Regions from separate parts of the Ruegeria sp. AP11 genome, predicted to be linked through region 1. Evidence: riboswitches for the same ligand, from Rfam matches in the RefSeq annotation. Region 1 holds a riboswitch; each other region holds the start of a gene.

The links. A riboswitch is a leader RNA that binds a small molecule or an ion and turns the genes downstream of it on or off. The one in region 1 is predicted to bind cobalamin.
Region 2: it holds a riboswitch for cobalamin, as region 1 does, so the genes downstream of both, ACR3E4_RS02480 (DUF1636 family protein) here and ACR3E4_RS19995 (metal ABC transporter ATP-binding protein) in region 1, are expected to answer to the same signal.
Region 3: it holds a riboswitch for cobalamin, as region 1 does, so the genes downstream of both, ACR3E4_RS01335 (DUF1636 family protein) here and ACR3E4_RS19995 (metal ABC transporter ATP-binding protein) in region 1, are expected to answer to the same signal.
Region 4: it holds a riboswitch for cobalamin, as region 1 does, so the genes downstream of both, ACR3E4_RS10950 (hypothetical protein) here and ACR3E4_RS19995 (metal ABC transporter ATP-binding protein) in region 1, are expected to answer to the same signal.

What each region holds. Positions count from the first base shown of each region.
Region 1 covers NZ_JBQFJB010000002.1:447,738-452,854, reverse strand. The annotation lists gene ACR3E4_RS20005 (TRAP transporter large permease) at 1-1,019, shown strand, start outside; gene ACR3E4_RS20000 (universal stress protein) at 1,033-1,437, shown strand; cobalamin riboswitch at 1,634-1,857, shown strand; gene ACR3E4_RS19995 (metal ABC transporter ATP-binding protein) at 2,195-2,947, shown strand; gene ACR3E4_RS19990 (metal ABC transporter permease) at 2,940-3,842, shown strand; gene ACR3E4_RS19985 (metal ABC transporter substrate-binding protein) at 3,839-4,732, shown strand; gene ACR3E4_RS19980 (LysR family transcriptional regulator) at 4,881-5,117, shown strand, end outside.
Region 2 covers NZ_JBQFJB010000001.1:463,525-468,641, reverse strand. The annotation lists gene ACR3E4_RS02490 (arylsulfatase) at 1-215, opposite strand, end outside; gene ACR3E4_RS02485 (AraC family transcriptional regulator) at 367-1,401, shown strand; cobalamin riboswitch at 1,732-1,929, shown strand; gene ACR3E4_RS02480 (DUF1636 family protein) at 2,031-2,438, shown strand; gene ACR3E4_RS02475 (ABC transporter ATP-binding protein) at 2,435-3,214, shown strand; gene ACR3E4_RS02470 (ABC transporter substrate-binding protein) at 3,227-4,162, shown strand; gene ACR3E4_RS02465 (FecCD family ABC transporter permease) at 4,166-5,117, shown strand, end outside.
Region 3 covers NZ_JBQFJB010000001.1:245,589-250,705, reverse strand. The annotation lists gene cobN (cobaltochelatase subunit CobN) at 1-521, opposite strand, end outside; gene cobW (cobalamin biosynthesis protein CobW) at 525-1,580, opposite strand; gene ACR3E4_RS01335 (DUF1636 family protein) at 1,582-1,956, opposite strand; cobalamin riboswitch at 2,041-2,247, opposite strand; tRNA gene ACR3E4_RS01330 (tRNA-Glu) at 2,477-2,551, opposite strand; tRNA gene ACR3E4_RS01325 (tRNA-Glu) at 2,574-2,648, opposite strand; gene recJ (single-stranded-DNA-specific exonuclease RecJ) at 2,747-4,489, opposite strand; gene glpX (class II fructose-bisphosphatase) at 4,581-5,117, opposite strand, start outside.
Region 4 covers NZ_JBQFJB010000001.1:2,151,382-2,156,498, forward strand. The annotation lists gene ACR3E4_RS10935 (YbaB/EbfC family nucleoid-associated protein) at 1-341, opposite strand, end outside; gene ACR3E4_RS10940 (DNA polymerase III subunit gamma/tau) at 505-2,262, opposite strand; gene ACR3E4_RS10945 (protein-tyrosine phosphatase family protein) at 2,429-2,932, shown strand; gene ACR3E4_RS10950 (hypothetical protein) at 2,934-3,341, opposite strand; cobalamin riboswitch at 3,431-3,656, opposite strand; gene ACR3E4_RS10955 (alpha/beta hydrolase family protein) at 3,785-4,642, shown strand; gene rsgA (ribosome small subunit-dependent GTPase A) at 4,662-5,117, opposite strand, start outside.

The DNA of each region.
Region 1 (5,117 bases):
TGGCCATGGGGACCGTTCAGGTCTGTACCGTTTTCGCAGCCATCACCGGTATAACACCCCCGGCAACCACTACGATGGGACAGATCGCCTACCCTTCGATGATGCGGTACAAGTATGACCGCAAGATCGCCATCGGCTGTATTGCCGCGGGCGGCGCACTGGGTGCCCTGATCCCGCCAAGCGTTCCGTTCATCTTCTACGGTCTGCTGGCCAAGGTCTCGATCGGTGATTTGTTCATGGCCGGTTTGATGCCGGGCCTCATGCTGGCGACGTTCTACACGATCTATATCGGCGTCCGTTGCCGTATTCAGCCAGAGCTGGGCCCTGCCCTGCCCGCAGATCAGAAGTTTACAGCGCGGGAAAAAGTTGGCGCTGTGCTGAGCATCTGGCCCTTCGCTCTGCTGATCGTTGTTGTGCTGGGTGTCATCTGGGGCGGCATCGCCACCCCGGCCGAAGCGGCAGCCTTTGGTGCCGCAGGCGCATTCATCATCAACTTCATCTATGGCAAACTGACCAAAGAGGTTCTGGTTGAATCTCTGGTTTCCACGGTCAAGCTCAGCGGTATGGGTCTATGGATCCTGATCGGTGCCACGATCTACCTTAATGTGTTCAACACGCTGGGCAGTCAGGATCTGTTGACGAACCTGGTTCTGTCCATGCCTGGCGGGGCGACCGGCATCCTGCTGATGATGATGCTGATCATCCTGATTTTGGGCATGGTGATGGACGACTGGGCCATTATCCTGTTGTGCACTCCGCTGTTCATTCCGATCGTGGATGAGCTGGGGATCGACAAACTGTGGTTCGGCGCGCTGTTCATCGTGAACATCCAGATCGCCTATCTCACACCACCGTTCGGTTTCGTTCTGTTCTGGATCAAAGGGGTGCTGCCCAAGGACGTCAGCATGGGCGATGTCTACAACTCGGTTGGCCCCTTCGTGGTGTTGCAGTTCGTCGGCCTCACGTTGATCTTTATCTTCCCGGAAATCGCAACCTGGTTGCCCAACGCGCTGAAGTAGAAGGCTAAATCAGATGTTCAATCACATACTTGTTCCCGTCGCGCCAGGACATGGTTCGGAATACGGCCCCGCAATTGCTGCAGCACAAAAACTGCTGAACGAAGGTGGTCGGATTTCCGTGTTGTCCATTCTGGAAGAGTTGCCGTCTTACATCGGCTCGTACTTCCCTGAAGACCAGATGCAGAAGAGCATTGATGGGGTCTCGGACGACCTGCGCAAAGAACTTGGCTCGGAAGAGGTTGAGATCCATGTGGTCGCAGGTCATTCCACCAACACGATTCTGAGCTGGCAGAAGAAGCACAAACCCGATTGCGTTGTAGTCTTCTCGCACCGCCCGGGGTTTTCAGATCTGTTTCTCGGCTCCACGGCTGCGCGTGTTGTGCGGCATGCCAACTGCAGCGTGGTGGTCCTTCGCTAACCTGAACACCGAGGCGTTAACCTCAGATGTGACATTATTTGGGGCGTCGCGTTTCTGCGGCGCCCCAAGTGGTAGTTTAAGGCACTTCATCTCGCGAATGCGACAGCGTCATTGGCACCAGCCCAGAGACACCCGCGATTGTAACAGACATTCAATCCTTACCGCCATTTTGATCCTTGACCATTTTATGCGCGCAACGTTATCTGCCTGCGATGGTTCTCAACGGCATTGAGTCGGCGAGATGAAATGGGAACGCGGTGCGGTGCCGATCTAGGCCACCAATTCCGTGACTGCCCCCGCAACTGTAAGCGGAGAGCGACCCCGAAAAAACCACTGGGCCCCCGAAGCGGGGAAGCCTGGGAAGGTTCGGGGTAGCGATGATCCGCAAGTCAGGAGACCTGCCATCCGAATATTAACTGAACCGGGCGGGGTGTCCCGGAGGGAGAGATAAATGTTTGAAGCGCTAGCCGCTGACCTACATCATCGTTCTGCCACGACCCCGTCTCAGCGGAGGCGGCGATGCGTCGGACAATCGATACTCAACATCATGGGCTAGACCCAAATGGCCGCTCTGGCCAAAACCGCATCGCGTATTTGGTACAACCGAAAGCGTGCACGTCATGAGCCGCGGTGACTCCGGCGGGCGATCGCTGAAAATGCGCGGGTTCTGTCTGACGAATATGAGCATCGCATCCTTGATCGGTTGCGCCCTGATTGCGGCCGCAATCCTCTGGCTTTGCATTCTGGCGGTGCTTTGATGTCGGCGGTGCTGGAAATCCGCAATCTGGCGCTCGGGTACCCGGGACTTACGCTGTTTCGTGGCCTGTCGATGGATATCGAGCGCGGGTCGACGCTGGCCGTGCTGGGTGCCAATGGCTCGGGCAAAAGCACGTTTATAAAGATGTTGATGGGCCTGATGGACCCATTGGCGGGCAAACTGACTTGGCCCGGCGGAACACCGCGCGAGATCGGGTATCTTGCGCAGATGACCGAGTTTGACCGGCGTTTCCCAATCCGGGTCCGCGATCTGGCGGCGATGGGGGCCTGGAAAGGGTTCGGCCTGCGCGGACGTCTGGATCGTGACACCAAGGCGCGGGTTGATGCGGCGCTGGATGCAGCCGGGGTCCTGAACATTGCAGACCGGTCGCTGCACACGTTGTCGGGGGGCCAGTTGCAGCGTGCACTGTTTGCCCGTGTGATCATGCAGGACGCGCCCATGATCTTGTTGGATGAGCCTTTTGCCGCCGTCGATCAGAGCACCGAGGCTCATCTGCTGACGCTGATCGATCGCTGGCGCGAGGAAGGGCGTGCGGTGGTTCTTGTCGTGCATGATCTTTCTTCGGTTCTTGACCATTGCAGCCATGCGCTGCTGCTGGGCGGTGAGACTGCAAGCTATGGGCCGGTTGACACGGTTCTGACGCCTGACCGCCTTGTCGCGCAGAATTATCTTTCCGCAAGCCAAGTGTCCTGGATGTTCCGAGGCGTGCAGTCCGGAGGCAGTCATGCTTGATATCCTATCTGAGATGTGGAGCTTCGCCTTCATGCGCCGTGCCTTCGTGGCAACCACGGTGCTGTCCGCATCTGTCGCTCCGGTTGGGGCCTTTCTGGTTCTGCGCCGCTTGTCGCTTGCCGGAGAGGCCATGGCCCATGCCATCACGCCCGGCGTTGTCATCGGCTTCGTGACAGCGGGGCTGTCGGTCTTTTCGCTGCTGATCGGAGGGCTGATCGCCGGGGTCGGCGTGGCCATCCTGACGGCGTTTCTGGCCCGCAAAACAATCCTGCGCAGCGATGCCAGCCTGGCCTCACTTTATCTGATCGCCCTGGCGGTCGGTATATTCATCCTGTCGGCCGCGGGCTCTGCGGTGCCACTCAAGAGCTTTCTGTTCGGGTCGATCCTGGGGATCGACGATGCCTCGATGATCCTGGTCGGGTCTGTCGCGACATTCACGCTGATGTCTTTTGCTGTGCTTCTGCGACCGCTGATCGTCAGCACTTGCGATCCCGTGTTCTTCGAGGCCCAGACGAAACGCCCATGGCTTATCGAACAGGCCTTTATGTTGTTGCTGGTTTTGAACCTGCTCGCTGCATTCAAGACTCTGGGCACATTGATGGCTGTGGGCCTGATGATCCTGCCCGCGACATCGGCGCGATACTGGTCCAGCACCATCACCGGACAACTGGGCCTTGGCTTTCTGTTTGCACTGGGAAGCTGCTGGGTCGGGCTGACCTTGTCCTATCTGTTCCCCGCAACACCTTCCGGCCCTGCCATCGTGCTGACCGCCGGCGCGTTCTTCATGATCTCGGCCCTCTTGGGACCCCTCGGATTCGGCGGGCGACTGCGCAAGCCGTCCGACCAAACAAACGCCTCCTTGTCACAATCCTCAGCAGAAGAGAGACCTCAATGACCTTTTGCAAATCCATCTCCGCCGGGTTGGCTTCGGCCTTTCTTGCGCTGTCCAGCCTGCCCGCCGCTGCGGACGAGTTGAACATCGTCGCCAGCTTCTCGATCCTGGGCGATATGGTCGAACAGGTCGTGGGTGACCATGCGAATGTCACCACCATCGTTGGCCCCGATGCCGATGCTCATGTCTATCAGCCTTCCGTTGAAGACGCGAAAGCGGTGGCTCAGGCAGATCTGATCTTCGTCAATGGTCTGGGTTTCGAAACCTGGTCGGATACCTTGATCGCCGAATCCGGAACAGAAGCTTCGGTATTCGTCACCACCGAAGGCGTCATCCCCGTCAAGGTTGACGGCGCAATCGACCCCCACGCCTGGAATGCGCTGACCAATGGCGTGATCTATGTCCAGAACATTACCGCCGTGATGTCCGAGGCGATGCCGGATCGCGCAGATGACTTCGCCGCCAATGCCGAGGCCTATATTGCCGAGCTGACAAAGCTGGACAGCGAGACCAAAGCGAAACTGGCCGAACTGCCAGCTGATCGCCGCACAGTCGTAACGGCGCATGATGCGTTCGGGTATCTGGCGGATGCCTACGGCCTGAACTTTATCGCGCCGGTCGGGATCGACACCGAAGCCGAACCTTCGGCGCAAGAACTTGCCACGCTGATCACACAGCTACGCGACGAAAAGGTCGCTGCCCTGTTTGTTGAAAACATCACCAGCCCGGCACTGGTAAAGCAGATTTCGGATGAAACCGGGATCGAGATCGGAGGACGCCTGTACTCTGACGCGCTGTCCGAGCGCGGCGGCCCCGCCACAAGCTATCTGGCAATGTTCCAGCACAACCTTGGCACGTTGTTGCAGGCACTTGAGCCCAAAGGCGAGAGCTGATTTGAAATACAAGCGGGATGCGTTGATGGCGCATCCCGCATCAGGCTCGAAAGAACCAGAGCCGCCAAAAGCCTGTATTTTAGACTTTCTGATAGTATAACTCTCATGTTTTACTGGTGATCCGCCCGTCACCACGAAAGCACCCCAAATGCCGCGCCAGACTGCCCCCAAGGATCTCAGCCTCAAGTGGCTGGAATTGTTTCAGATTTGCGCCCAGAAGGGTTCGCTTCAGGCAGCGGCGAAGGAAACCGGGCTGACGATCAGCACGATCTCGCACCATTTGCGCAATCTCGAGGATCATTTGGGTGTCGCGCTGTTCAATCACGCGCGCAGGCCGATGGTGCTGACGCCAAAAGGCCATGCGTTTTTGCGCAATATCGACGAT
Region 2 (5,117 bases), on a different contig from region 1:
CCGTAATAGTCCGTGAACATCATGCCTTCTCGCGCAATCCGGTCGATGTTGGGTGTCTGGTACCCCATGACGCCGAACGTATAGGCCGAGATATTGGACTGGCCGATGTCGTCCCCCCAGATGACAAGAATATTAGGCTTGCCCTGTTCCTGAGCGGCGAGTGGCAGCCCAATCAAGACGGCGCCGACGGCGGCCAGCGCTGTACGGAATAACATTTTGGTTTCCTCCTAGTTGGCAACTGTATCTTGTTGCACTGAAAAGGCTTTCGGATCCTATCGGCGGGATGTCGACATCCGACCGATGCCAAGAGTAACACCAAACCTGCGAGTTGACTTGCCATTTTGTGACATCGCGTGGAAACTCTGCGTGGTGGGTAAACTCGCGATGACATATGCGACCGGGATCGGTCCGCTGCCGGATCTGCTTGAGGCGCAAAGCGGATCAAAGGCGGTCGAACGCGCCTTTCGGGGCGCAGGCTTGCCGCTCGTGCTTGTCGATGACCGGGCGCATCAGGTGCCTCTGGGAGCAGTTATCAGGCTGTTCGACGGCGCAGCGCGGCTGACGGGCGATCCAATTCTGGGTTTGCGTGTGGGAAATGCTATGCAGCCCGGCGAGTACGGTCTTTGGGTGAATTATTCGCTACAGGCGCCAACCTTCGCGGGAGCCATCTCGCGGTTGTCCCGCTGCATCGTCCTGCATCAGATCGGCGGGGAACTTTCACTTGAGCACCGACGAGGCGATCTCGTGGTGTGGAGCTATCGGCAGACGGCCGTTACAGGTGCGGGCGCGACACAGCACGCCGACCATATTCTGCCCGTAATGGCAAAGGTAGCGCGGGCCTATTGTGGCCCGGATTGGAAGCCTTCGCATATGGAAACACGCACCGCAGGGACCGGCTTGGAGGCGGCGTTGCGCGAAGACGCTACAGGTATTCCCTGGCACTTCAATTCAGCTGTCGACGGGATCGCGTTCCCATCGGCTGCGCTTTGGTCCCGTCCCGCGCTGGGGTCCAGGGGGAGGCAAGCGCTTCGGCTCAGTTCGCGCGACATTCTCGCGGAAATCAAATTGCGGCGACAGGAATGCGACATCGACCGCCTTGCCGCTGTCATCACGCTACGCCTGATTGACGGTCACACGGACATCGACGGTGCCGCGCGAATGGTCGGTGTCGCCCGGCGCACGCTGCAACGCTGGCTCGACGCTGAAGGCCTGTCCTACCGTATTTTGCTCGATCGTGTGAGACTGGACCGGGCGCGCGCACTGATCCTGGAGACCGAGGCCCCCCTGTCAGAGATCGCCATGCTCGCAGGCTACAGTGACCATGCCCATTTCACGCGAGCCTTTGGTCGGCGTTTCGGGCGCTCTCCGTCATCCGAGCGGATGTCCAAACCAAGAGGTTAACCGCACAACTTGATCAAATATCCTCCGATCTGAATTGCCCGGGCGGCAATGAAAGCCTTCTTTATCGGCGTGCCATTCCGAGTGCCGATTTCTGACCACAGCCGCAAAGGCATTGCCGCATGGGCGCTGGTCGGTTGTGAGCCAAGGTGACAATTGCTGCATAGTGCCCCGAATGACCGTTTTATACCCAGATGAACCGCTGCAACTTGTTGGTTCTTGTCTTTAGAATGAGCGATCGGCTGAAAGTATTCGTTCAGAAGGAAATGGAAGACAACATTCGGTGTTGCAACGTGTTTCTCATTCCACGATTGACGCATCCACGAATCTGCTGATATCGCTCACTTTGATGGAGTTGGAGTAAGTGATTCCAACACAGGGAATACGGTGCGGCTTTGGCCAATTCCGTGACTGCCCCCGCAACTGTAAGCGGCGAGCGACCCGATGATGCCACTGGCCCGGAGAGGCTGGGAAGGATCGGAGAAGCGACGACCCGCAAGTCAGGAGACCTGCCATCGTAACGCAACTCAACCCGGGCGGGGTGCCTCGGAAGGAGACCACGATGGAACACTCGGCTGTAGCCGTAAACATGGCTGGCTCGCAATCAACCCCGCAACTTTGCGGAGGGCGACATGGGCCGGGCTGCCACACACAGAATTACCGTTTGCATCTCTTGCCGACACAAGGGCAAAACCTGCCAGCCTGGTTATGAGCTGATCGCCCGGCTGCGAAAGGCTTTTGAAAACGCCAAGGACGCAATTCCCGAAGATTTCGAAATCTCGGGCGTGGCCTGTATGGCGGGATGTGATCGACCCTGCACGGTGGCTTATCACGGCTCGCACAAGGCGACATATTTGTTTGGCGATATTGACCCGGACACCGATGTCGATGATCTGATCGAATTCGCCCGGCGCTATGCCCATCTACATGACGGGTGGAGCAGCTCTGTCGACAGACCAGGCAAGCTGCGCAAATCCACACTGGCACGGGTTCCGGCCAGCATCATCGCCCTTGAGCGCAGCGCGGAGCCTGTTCAATGAACGCCGCGGAGCTGTATGTCGAGAACGTAAGTTGGAGGCCCTCGGCCAGGGTGCCGCTGATTTTGCATCCAATCAACTTTCATCTGAAGGCCGGGCGCATTTTGGGGATCGTCGGACCGAACGGGGCGGGGAAGTCCTCGTTATTGCGCACGCTCTATCGGTATCATCGGCCGTCCAGCGGTACGGTCAGGATTGATGGTGAAGATATCTGGACCATGCCGCCGAAGACCGCTGCCCAAACGGTTGCAGCGGTTTTGCAAGAGCAACCCAATGACTTTGCCCTGACGGTGCGCGACGTGGTGGCATTGGGCCGCTTGCCACATCGCCAGAGCTTTTCAACACCCGGCCAGCACTGTGCCGAGGTCATCGAGAACGTGCTGCGCCAAACCAAGCTGATACATCTGCGCGACCGGCAGATCGGCACCCTGTCGGGCGGTGAACGCCAACGGGTGATGATGGCCCGTGCCCTGGCGCAAGCGCCGCGGCTGCTGGTTCTGGATGAGCCAATCAACCACCTCGATATCCATTATCAGCTAGAGCTGCTTGAACTTGTGCGCGACCTCCACATCACCGTTGTCGTGTCGCTACATGACCTCAACATGGCGGCCACGTTCTGTGACGACATTCTGGTAATGCAGAATGGCCAGTCGCTGGTGTTCGGCCCCCCGCAGGATGTCCTGACCGAAGACCTCGTGTCGGGTGCATTTCGTGTCTCGGCCCGGCTGGAACAGCTGAGCCGCAGTCAGAACAATCACTTCTCTTTCCAACTGAACTAAAGGATCACCTGAATGAAACTACTCCACCTGGCATTGGGGCTGTCCTGTACAGCAAGCCTGGCACTGGCAGAAACCACGGTACGAAGCTGCAACCGTACCGTTACCTTTGACGAAGTCCCGACAGCAGCGATTTCCAACGACGTCAACCTGACCGAAATGATGTTGGTGCTGGGACTGGCGGACCACATGGTGGGCTATACCGGTATCTCTGGTTGGAAAACACTGGATGAGAAGATGCGCGAAGGAGTCGAGCAACTACCCGAGTTGTCTTCGAAATACCCCAGCAAGGAAGTATTGATCGGGGCGGATGCCGATTTCTTCTTTGCCGGTTGGAACTATGGCATGAAGGTTGGTGGCGAAGTCACGCCCGAAACCCTGGCCGCGTTTGACATCGACGTCTATGAGTTGACCGAAAGCTGCATCCATATCGGTGAAAAAGACAAGGCCAGCATGGATGACATGTATACCGATCTGCTGAATCTGGGCCGCATCTTTGCTGTCGAGGATCAGGCGCAAGAGCTGGTGGACGGCTACAAGGCAGAGCTTGCAGATTTCAACGCCGATCTGGATGCCGGTGACGAACCGCTGCGTGTATTTGTCTATGACAGCGGCGAGGACACTCCCTTTACCGCGGGACGCTATGCCATGCCCACCGCCCTGATCGAAGCCGCAGGCGGGCGCAATGTTCTGGACGACTTCGAGAAGAGCTGGGCCACGGTGACCTGGGAAGAAGTCGTCGAGCGCAACCCGGAAATGATCGTGATCGTGAACTACGGCAATGTGACTGCAGAGCAAAAGCGCGAGTTCATGATGTCGAACCCGGCATTTGCTGATATTGACGCGGTCAAGAATGATCGGTTCGTGACGCTGGAATATGTCGAGGCAACCCCCGGGCCCCGCAACATCGAGGCGATCAAGACCCTCGCCTCGGCCTTCTGGAGCAACTGATCTATGTACACCGAAGCAGTCAGCACATCCCGACCCAGAAGACGTTGGCACTTGCCTGCCTCTGTTTCGCTGGTGATCCTTCTGTTTGCTGTTTCGGTGACCTTTGCTGTGAGTGTCGGCGCGGTGCCCATCCCCGCCGGCACGGTTTGGGGGGTGGTTCTTGATAAACTTGCCCCCGGCCAGATCGACGTTACTTGGTCAAAAGGCAAATCGGCGATTGTCTGGGATATCCGCTTTCCCCGTGCCCTGCTGGCGGCAATGGTCGGGGCAGGGTTGGCTGCGGTCGGAGCATCACTTCAGGCGGTGACGCGCAATCCCTTGGCGGACCCGCATCTGCTGGGCATTTCGTCTGGCGGGGCCTTTGGCGCGATCCTCGCATTGCTACATACCGGGCTGTTTCTGGGTCTCCTGACTGTACCGTTGCTGGCTTTTGTTGGGGCATTATGCGCTACAGCGCTCGTCTTGGGTGTTTCGAGCTTTGCGTCAGCCACCAGTGCGGACCGGCTGGTTCTGACGGGTGTGGCGATTTCTTTCATCATCATGGCGGGCGCGAACATCCTGATCTTTCTGGGTGATCCACGCGCCACCCATACCGTTGTGTTCTGGATGCTGGGCGGGCTGGGCCTGGCGCAATGGTCACATCTGATCTATCCGCTGGCAATCCTGCTGCCTTGTCTGGGCTGGATGTATCTACGCTCTGCCGATCTGAACGCCATGACGATCGGTGATGAAACGGCATCCTCGCTGGGGCTGGACGTCGTGCGGTTTCGCCTGAGCGTCTTTGTTATCGGGGCCCTGATCACCGGCGTGATGGTGGCCTTTTCCGGGATGATCGGATTCGTGGGACTGATGGTGCCGCATATCGCCAGACTGATTGTCGGCGGAGATTACCGCCGCCTGGTGCCCACCTCTGCGGCCGTGGGTGGCCTGTTCGTGCTGTGGGCGGATGTCGTGG
Region 3 (5,117 bases), on a different contig from region 1:
GCCCCCATCACCGGCCCGGCATAAAGCCCCGCAGCCAGCGCCATCTGTGCCAATGCGGCCTGCGCCGCGACCTCTCCGCCGGTGTCGCAGAGATGCGCCAGCCGTCGCAGGGTCGAGACGGGCAGGGTGGAGTAGTCATCCAGCCGCGTATCCTCGCGCCCGTCGGCGGGCAGCACGGCCAGCGCGATGCCCTTGGCCTGCGCCAGCGCCAGAACCTGCTGCAAGCCGTAGGACCAGTAGGGCACGCCACCGATCAGGCGGATCAGGATGCCCTTTGCGCCCTCCAGCGTCTGTTCCACATAGGTGTCAACGGACAGAGGGTGTTTCAGCGCCGTCAGGTTGGCCAGCCGCATCGTTGGCATCCGCCCCTCGGGTCCGCCGCCACGATGCCATCCCGCCGCAAAAGCGCCGAGGTCACTGTCGGAAAAGGAAAGCACCACCAGGTCCGCCGGGCTCTGGCCCAGATCGGTCGGGGTCTCGGTTTCCTCGAGCCCGTGGCTTTCGCGGAAGACGACGTGCATGACTTACTCGGCGGCCTCGGTCACACCCACGAGGATATCGCGGATTGCGGCCTCGTTGATGTCATCATGCTCGGCGATCACCACAAGCCGCGAGCGGCGCTCTTCGCCGGGTTCCCACGGGCGGTCGTACTGATGACGCACACGGGCACCAACGGCCTGAACCAGCAGGCGCATGGGCTTGCCCTGAACAGCGGCATAGCCCTTGACGCGCAGGATGTTCAGCTCCTTGGCCAGACGTTCGATCCTGGCAACCAGTTCCAGCGGATCGCTCTGTTCCGGCAGCTCGACGATGATGCTTTCGAAATCGTCATGTTCATGGTCGTGATGGCCGTCATGATGCGACGGGCGGGCATCCATGTCATCCTCGGCGGCGGCCTCAAGGCCCAATACGACGCGCACATCCACGACACCCTCGGCAACCTCGACCACGGGCAGCGGGCGCGGGGCTTCGGCGGCGATGATCTCTTTGGCTTTGGCAACGCCTTCGGGACCGGCCAGATCGGGCTTGGTCAGCAGGATGATATCGGCGCAGGAGATCTGGTCCTCGAACACTTCGGACAGCGGCGTTTCGTGGTCGATGGAGTCGTCAGCCATGCGCTGGGCATCGACTGCCTCGACATTCGGGGCGAAACGACCGGCGGCGACGGCCTCGGCATCGGCCAGCGCGATCACGCCGTCCACGGTGATTTTCGAGCGGATATCCGGCCAGTCAAACGCTTTCAGCAGCGGCTTGGGTAGCGCAAGGCCGGAGGTCTCGATCAGGATGTGATCGGGGCGCGGTTCCAGCGCCATCAGCGCCTCGATGGTAGGGATGAAATCATCGGCCACGGTGCAGCAGATGCAACCATTGGCCAGCTCCATGATGTTCTCGGCCGGGCAATCCGGGATGGCGCAGGATTTCAGGATATCGCCATCGACACCGACATCGCCGAATTCGTTGACCACAACGGCCAGACGCTTGCCCTGCGGGTTTTGCATCAGGTGGCGCACCAGTGTGGTCTTACCCGAGCCCAGAAAACCTGTGATCACGGTGACGGGGAGTTTCTCAAGGTTGCTCATCTCAGGCTCCAATCGGGGGAATGCGCGAGGCGCAGTTTTTGCGGAAATGTTCGGGGCGCTCGCGCCATTTGACCAGACCGTCCTCGGTGGCCAGATATTTGGTTGCGCCGTCAACGATGACGTCGACATGATCGGTCTCGTTCAGGTTCTCGTAGACGAATGTCCAGCGATCCGGCCCGCCACGCAGCACGATGGAACAGCCCTGATCGCAGTTCGACAGGCATTCGACGGCTCTCAGGTTGACGCCATCGGGCAGGTCTGCCTGTTCCAGAGCCTGATGCAACAGGGTGCCCGGGCGCTGCGCGTCATCCTCGACGGGCAAGCCGCGACGGCAGGTGGTGCAGACCAGCAGCTCAACCGGTGCGGTCTCGGTCATGTCTCTCATCCCCCCAATCCTATACGTGGGGGACGGGGTCTCATGCGGGTCACATTTGACCCGACACCGGAACACCCCGTCCGGTTTCATCTTCGGGCGCTGGCAGGTCTCCCGGCTTGCGGATATCAGAGCGTCTGCCCTGTCGGATGTCCCGCCTTCCCGGCCTTGCGGCCAGTGGCATTGGGCACCCTCTCCGGTCACGGTCGCGGGGGCGGCTGCGTTTGGCGGATAACCCGTTGACGCATTCCCTTTTCATCTGCTGTTGCAGACACCAACGAAAGGCTCATGCGGCAGCGGCAGGCCGCTTGTCAAGCGAGTCGCGCCGATCTGTGATCAAGCGGATGAAAAAGCGACCTGTAGAGGTCGTTGGGCGGCATATTCTGTTCAGGCTGCGGCGTTGCCTCGTTGAACGGATCGGTCCGATCCAGTTAAACGCAATACTCGAACGATCGGGTCGGCGCCGCGCGATATAACATCTATGAGGCCTGATCGAAGGCTGAAGCGGAGAGGATTGGATAAATGGCAGCCCGTAGGGGAATCGAACCCCTCTTTCCAGGTTGAAAACCTGGCGTCCTAACCGATAGACGAACGGGCCACTTGGGTCCAGACAAGCAAAATGGCAGCCCGTAGGGGAATCGAACCCCTCTTTCCAGGTTGAAAACCTGGCGTCCTAACCGATAGACGAACGGGCCACGCTGGCTTGTGGAGGGCCTTTTACGGTTTCACCCCGACCCCCGCAAGCCGAAAAATGCAGGGATGTGAAAGTTTTTTGGTGGGCTTCAGATAGGCTTTATCCAGCTTCTGCCGCGTCCTCCAACCTCAGTTGTACAGATTGGCGCCCACCCCATGTGTTAACCTCAAGCCGGCCCGCAAAATGGAACCGCGCGCCGCCGTGATTTGACAGCTTGTCACCCAGCGGACCATCAAACGCACCGAAGGCGATGGCGTCCAGCCCGCCGGACATTCCGTCGGACAAAGACAGCTTCAGATGCGTCTCGCCCACGCGTTTGGCAAAGCGCACCTGCAGGTCGGGCAGTGCATAGCGTGGGGCAGGGGCCGCGGCCCCGAATGGTCCTGCCTTTTCGATCTGTTCGATCAGATCGACCGTCGCGGCCCCCGGCATCAGCGCCCCGTCCAGTTTCAGATCGGCTGGGCCGCCTTGCCCTGCGCCCTGTTTCGCCAGCAACTCGGACAGCCGCGCCATCGCAGGCTCCAACTGGTCGCGCATCACCGTCAGGCCGGCCGCCATCTTGTGACCACCGCCCTTGACCAGCAGCCCCTCGGTCGCCAGTCGCTGGATCGACGCGCCCAGATCCACACCCGAGACCGAACGGCCCGAGCCCTTGCCCTCGTCACCGTCAAAGCCGATCACGATGGCAGGGCGGTTCGCGGTTTCTTTCAGGCGCGAGGCGACAATGCCCACCACGCCGGGATGCCAGCCCTCGCCTGCGGCCCAGACCAGTGGCGTGTCCAGCCCGCGTTCCTCGGCCTGTGCCATGGCTGCCGCGCGCACCGCGTTCTCGATGTCGCGCCGTTCCGCGTTCAGAGCATCCAACCGTTCGGACAGGGCTTCGGCTTCGGTGACCGAGTCGGTACTCAGCAACCGTGCGCCCAGATCGGCCTGCCCTATCCGCCCACCCGCATTCACACGTGGACCTAGCAGAAACCCCAGATGATAGCTGTTGGGGGCAGTGTCCATGCGCGCCACATCCGACAGTGCCACCAGCCCCGGCCTCTGCCTTTGGGCCATGACTTTCAGCCCCTGCCGCACCAACGCCCGGTTGGCCCCGATCAACGGCGCGACATCCGCCACCGTCGCCAGCGCCACCAGATCCAGCATCGACATCAGATCCGGCCCTTTGGCACCGGCGGCCCGCAATTGGCGACCCGCCTCGACCAGCATCAGGAACACCACGGCAGCAGCGCAGAAATAGCCCAGATCGCCGCTTTCGTCCTGCCGGTTCGGATTCACCACTGCGACGCAGTCCGGCAGGGTTTCCCCGCCCAAATGGTGGTCCAGAACGATCACATCTGCACCCGTCGCCGCCGCAATCGGTTCGTGGCTGAGCGTTCCGCAATCCACGCAGATGATCAGATCATGGCTGGCTGCCAACTCCCGCATGGCAGGCACGTTCGGCCCATAGCCTTCGTCGATCCTGTCAGGCACATAGAGCGTCGCGATTAGCCCCATCTGACGCAGCCACACCAGCAACAACGCCGCCGAACTGCCCCCATCCACATCGTAATCGGCGAACACCGCGATCTTCTGGCGCTTGCTTACCGCCTCCAGAAACCGGGTGGCCGCAACTTCCATGTCTTTCATCGAACGCGGATCGGGCAACAGCTCCTTCAGCTTTGGCTCCAGAAACCCGGTGGCCTCCATCACCGGCACGCCGCGCCGTGCCAGCACCTGACACAGGGCGCGCGGCAGATCGGTTTGCTGCGCCATCATCTCAGCCGACCGCTCGACCTCGACCCCCGGTCCAACCCAGCGCCGCCCCGTCAACGATTGCTCAACACCCAGAAACGCCACATCTCACCTCATGCACCAAGGCCGGACCCCTGCGGACCCGGCCTCTTCATCTTTTCACAAATACTCTCGCCGAAGGCAGCGGCGCAAGCCGCTATGCGTCGGTATGCGACCACATGGGCGTGCGGTAAGACATACGCCGGACCGAGCCCGTCTTGGACCGCATCAGCAGCGTCGTTGTCTCGACCCAGCCCGGCTCGCGCTTGATGCGCGGCAGCAGCGACCCTCCGGTCACGCCGGTGGCGGCAAAGATCACATCTGCGGTCACCATTTCATCGCGCGCATAAACACGATCCAGATCGGTGATGCCCGCCTTGGCGGCGCGGCCGCGTTCGTCATCGTTGCGGAACAGCAGGCGGCCAAAGATCTGACCACCCATGCATTTCAGAGCGGCAGCGGCCAGTACGCCCTCGGGCGCGCCGCCTTGACCCATGTACATGTCGATACCGGTCACTTCGCTTTCGGCGCAATGCATGACACCGGCCACGTCGCCATCGGTGATCAGGCGGATCGAGGCACCGGTCTCGCGCACTTCGGCGATCATCGCCTCATGGCGGGGGCGTTCAAGGATGCAAACGGTGATATCGGCAGGCTCACAGCCTTTGGCCTTGGCAAGCGCTTCGACCCGTTC
Region 4 (5,117 bases), on a different contig from region 1:
TTGATATCTGCCGGCAGGCCCATGCTTTCGGTCAGTTTCGCCATTTCGGCCTGCGACCGTTCGGTGGCCTTGGTCTGCGCGTCTTTGATCGCCGCCAGGATCAGATCTTCGACAACTTCCTTGTCGTCGCCGTTGAAGATCGAGGGATCGATATCGAGACCTTTGAGCTCACCTTTGGCCGTCGCGGTGGCTTTGACCAGACCCGCGCCGGATTCGCCGACAACCATCAGGTTGTTCAGATCTTCCTGCATCTCGGTCATCTTGGTCTGCAGGTCCTGTGCGGATTTCATCATCTTGGCCATGTCGCCCAGACCGCCAAGCCCACCTAGTCCTTTGAGCATCGAAGTTCTCCTGTGAATACGTTTGATGTCTAAATACGGGGGCCATCGGTGCGACACAAGGGGCGAGGCGGCTCCTGCCGGGCCCAAGGCCGCTCAGGCGTATCGGCGCAGCCGATGGCCGTGGCGGGCGCGGGAGGATTTGCGCTATCGGGGCTGGGCTGTATCAGTCTTCCTCAAACGGGTCCCATTCGTCTTCGACCTCTGGCAGGGCTTCAGTTTCGACCTTGGCGGCGCGTTCTTCCGGGGTTTCGATCCGGGTGATTTTTGCCTTGGGAAACTGGGCCAGAACGGCCTGCACCAGCGGATGGGTCTCGGCCTCGGCCTTCAGCGCCAGGGCGGCGGCGTCGCGGGTCTCGCCGATTGTTGGCGCTGTCCCCTCGGACACGAGTGTCACCGCCCAACGGTTTCCGGTCCAGCGCTGCAGGGATGATCCGAGCCGGGCGGCAAGGTCAGCCGGGGCCTGTTCCGTCGGAGTGAACTCGATCCGGCCCGGCTGGTACGAGGCCAGCCGCACGCCATTTTCCACTTCGACCAGAAGCTTGACGTCGCGGTTGGAGCGGATCAGTTCGACCACGTGATCGAAACTGGGATAGTGGGCCAGAGCGGTCGCCACATCCTGCGCCAGCGCCGCTGATGGTGCCCCGGTCGGGCCTCGGGTGGTGGCATAGGTTGTTTGCGTGGCGACAGGGGCGGATGCACCGCCTTGCGTGGCTATCGGCAGGCCGCCACCCGGTCCGTTGGTCGGCGGGGGGACGGGCGCATCCTGCAGCCGTTTGATCAACTCTTCCGGGCTGGGTAGATCGGCCACATGGGTCAGGCGGATCACCGCCATTTCGGCCGCCATCATCGCGTTGGGCGCGGCGGCAATCTCCTCCAGCGCCTTGAGCAGCATCTGCCACATGCGGGTCAGAACACGCATCGGCAAGGCCTCGGCCATTTGCTGGCCACGGGCGCGTTCGTCGGGCGATACCGTCGGATCTTCGGCGGCATCCGGGGTGATCTTGACCACCGAGACCCAATGGGTGATCTCGGCCAGATCGCGCAATACCGCCAGCGGGTCGGCGCCTTCGGCATATTGGGCGCTCAGCTCTGTCAGTGCTCCGGCTGCATCGCCGCGCAGGATCATGTCGATCAGGTCGAGAACCCTGCCGCGATCCGCCAGACCCAGCATCGCGCGCACCTGATCGGCGCTGGTCTCGCCTGCCCCGTGGCTGATTGCCTGATCTAGCAGCGAGGTCGCATCACGGGCCGAGCCCTCGGCGGCGCGGGTGATCAGCGCCAACGCGTCCTCGGCGATCTGCGCGCTTTCGGCATCGGCAATCTTGCGCAGCAGGCCGATCATGACTTCGGGCTCGATCCGGCGTAGATCGAAGCGCTGACAGCGGGACAGGACGGTGACCGGGACCTTGCGGATCTCGGTGGTGGCAAAGATGAACTTCACGTGCTCGGGCGGTTCCTCAAGCGTCTTGAGCAGCGCGTTGAAAGCGCTGGTCGAGAGCATGTGGACCTCGTCGATGATGTAGATCTTATAGCGCGCGCTGGCGGCGCGATAGCGAACGCTGTCGATGATCTCGCGGATGTCATTGACGCCGGTGCGGCTGGCGGCGTCCATCTCCATCACATCGACATGGCGGCCTTCCATGATGGCGACGCAATGTTCACACTGGCCGCAGGGTTCCGTGGTGGGTTTGCCTTCGCCATCGGGGCCGATGCAGTTCATGCCCTTGGCGATGATCCGGGCGGTGGTGGTTTTGCCGGTGCCGCGGATGCCGGTCATGATGAAGGCCTGCGCGATCCGGTCCGCCTCGAACGCATTTTTCAGCGTGCGGACCATGGCGTCCTGACCGACCAGATCGGCAAAGGTTTCCGGGCGGTATTTGCGGGCAAGCACCTGATAGGCGGGGCTGGGCGTGTCGGTCATGTCTGCTTTCGCGGATTCGAGTTCTGCCGCAGCGTAGAGGCCGCCGCTGCCCGCGTCCACCGCCCGCCCGGATGATTTTCATTTTGGAAAGCGACCCGATGCGGCTTACACTGGTCGGACAGATTTCAAAGACCAGTTTTTATAGGTTTGTTTGATGGGGGGTTTTATGTCGCAACTGGTGATATACGCCTTGCAGGTTGGCGGGGGCACGCTGGCCCTGACGTCGATGCCGGGGCGCGGAGGGGATTATGACGGCGATCTGGACCTGATCGCGGGCTGGAAGCCGGGTCTGGTCCTGTCGATGACCACCGAAGTTGAGATGCTGCAGGATGGCGCGCGCAATTTCGGGACCGACATACAGGCCCGGGCGAGCCGCTGGGTCCATCTTCCGATCGAGGATTTCGGCGCCCCGCCCGAAGCTGTCGAGGAGCGTTGGCCGCAGGTCAGCGCGGCCGCCCGGCAGGCCCTGTCCGGCGGAGGCCGGGTTCTGGTGCATTGCCGAGGCGGTTGCGGCCGCTCGGGTATGGTTGTGCTGCGTCTGATGGTCGAATGCGGCGAGCGTCCCGAAACAGCGCTGGAGCGTCTGCGGGCGCTGCGCCCCTGCGCGGTCGAAACCGACGGACAGATGGCCTGGGCCGCTACGCCGGCCCGGGTCCCGTTGCAACGTTAGATCAGGCGCAGGCCATATGCTGCGGCTCGGCCTGAGGGCGCGGGGCCAGCACCGACGCTTCAAGCATGGCGCAGGGCGGGTTCGCCAGCAGCCCTGCGGGTAGGGTGGCGAATGAGGTGCCGAACATCATGTCCGCATAACCGTCCAGCATCTCGGTCTCGATCCCGGGAACGGTTCCGCAGAACACGCGCACCTGATCAGGGCAGGCGCGAAAACGGGCGGTGCAGCCTTCCGCGCAATGGGTCAGTTCGCTGCTGCCTTCCACCTGAAACTCGGATGTGGTCACTGGCCGCGCGGTCGAGACGGCCTGCGTCAGCGCCCGCGCCATACGCGCCAGAGCCGGGCAGGGTTTGCCGGTCCGTTGGCACACGGTCGCCGCGAATTCATGTGTGTCGGTCTTCCAGATCATAGATGCGCCCTCCGCGCGCAGGGCGAGGGCGTGAAACAGGTAGGACGGCGCTGTGACGTCAGGACCTGCCCGGACACCCCGCCCGAGATTCAGTTTCGATTCCGATGGCAGGTCTCCTGACTTGCGGGTCGTCGCTTTGCCGACCTTCCCAGCCATATGGCCAGTGGTCTTCCGGCATTGCTCACCGCTTACAGTTGCGGGGGCAGTCGCGGATTTGGTTCGTTCCGGCAGCTTCCGGTCAGAACCGCACCGTGTTCCCTTTTCATCCCGGCCCCGGATTGGGGGCGCGAGAACCATCACGCCATCGCTAGCGGTTCGCCGCATTCCGAGTCAAGCGGATTGAAAGTCGCAGGCTGACCTTTGGTCCAGCCACGTCAACCTTGACTTGGTATTGATCAAATGAACTGATCAGTTCAGGTGATGCGCGACGCCAAGAGGTTCACATGCTGGACACGCAACAGACCATCATGACAGAGGATTTCCGGTTTCCCGCCGGACCCGCGATGCTGTCCGCCCGTCTGTACCTGCCCGCGTCTCAGCCGGAAACGGTGGTGGTGATCAACGGCGCCACCGGCGTGCCCCGCGATTATTACCAGCATTTCGCGCGCTGGCTGGTGGCGGAACGCGGCATGGCCTGCCTGACATATGACTACCGGGATTTCGGCCATTCACTGACCGGGGCGCAAAAGGCGTCGACAGTGACGATGGCGGACTGGGCGCTGGTCGACATCCCCGCCGCGCGGGCGGAGATGCGGCGGCGTTTTCCGGGTGCTCAACTGTGGAGCATTGGCCACTCGCTCGGATCTATGTTGGGGCCGGTGCAATCGGATATCGAGCAGATCGACCGGATGATCTGTGTCTGTTCGGGCCTGGTGACGCTCGGGGATCATCCGTGGCTCTATCGCGCGCTGGCGGCGTTGTTCTGGTATGGCCATGCGCCATTGATGGTCCGGGCGCTGGGATATCTGCCGGGCAAGGCGGTCGGTTTTGGCGAAGACCTGCCCGCGCCGGTCTATTGGCAGTGGCGCAAATGGTGCACCGCGCCCGAAAGCTATCTGCCCGAGATCGGAGAGACACTGCCACAGGCGCGCTGGGCCACTGCAGGCGGACGCGTCGATCTGTTTGCCTTTGCTGATGACCAGATGGTGCCGCCCGAAGCCGTATGGCGGCTTGCCGATCTCTATGGCCCGAAGGCCTGCCGTCACCTTTTGTCACCGCAGGAGTTCGGGTTGCCGAAGGTCGGGCATATCGGTGCCTTTGCCCGACGCAACGCGGCTGTCTGGCCCCGCCTGATTGATTGAACAGACGGGACCAGTTGTGTCACAGCCCCTTGCGGGACTTTTTCTGCTGCATGACGCCGCGCACCATTTTCCCGAACGCTTTGTCCCGCGCGCGGGACTGGGCGATGGTTTCCGAGTTGCGCTGATCCTCGCGTCGCAACTTGCGCCATCGTTCCAGCCGCGATGGATCGAGCACACCGCTCTGGACCGCGGCCTGAACCGCACAGCCGGGTTCGGTGTCGTGCTGGCAGTCCGAGAACCGGCAGCCTTGGTTGAGCTTGATGAGGTCCGAGAAAACCTCATCCACCCCGTCCTGCGCATCCAGCAAACGCAAAGCGCGCATGCCCGGTGTGTCGATCAGCCAGCCACCGTTGCGCATCTGGTGCAAGGCCCGTGCCGTCGTGGTGTGACGGCCCCGCGCGTCATCCTCGCGAATGCCTGCCGTGGCTTGATCCTGCCCGGTCATGGCATTGGCCAGCGTGGTCTTGCCAACACC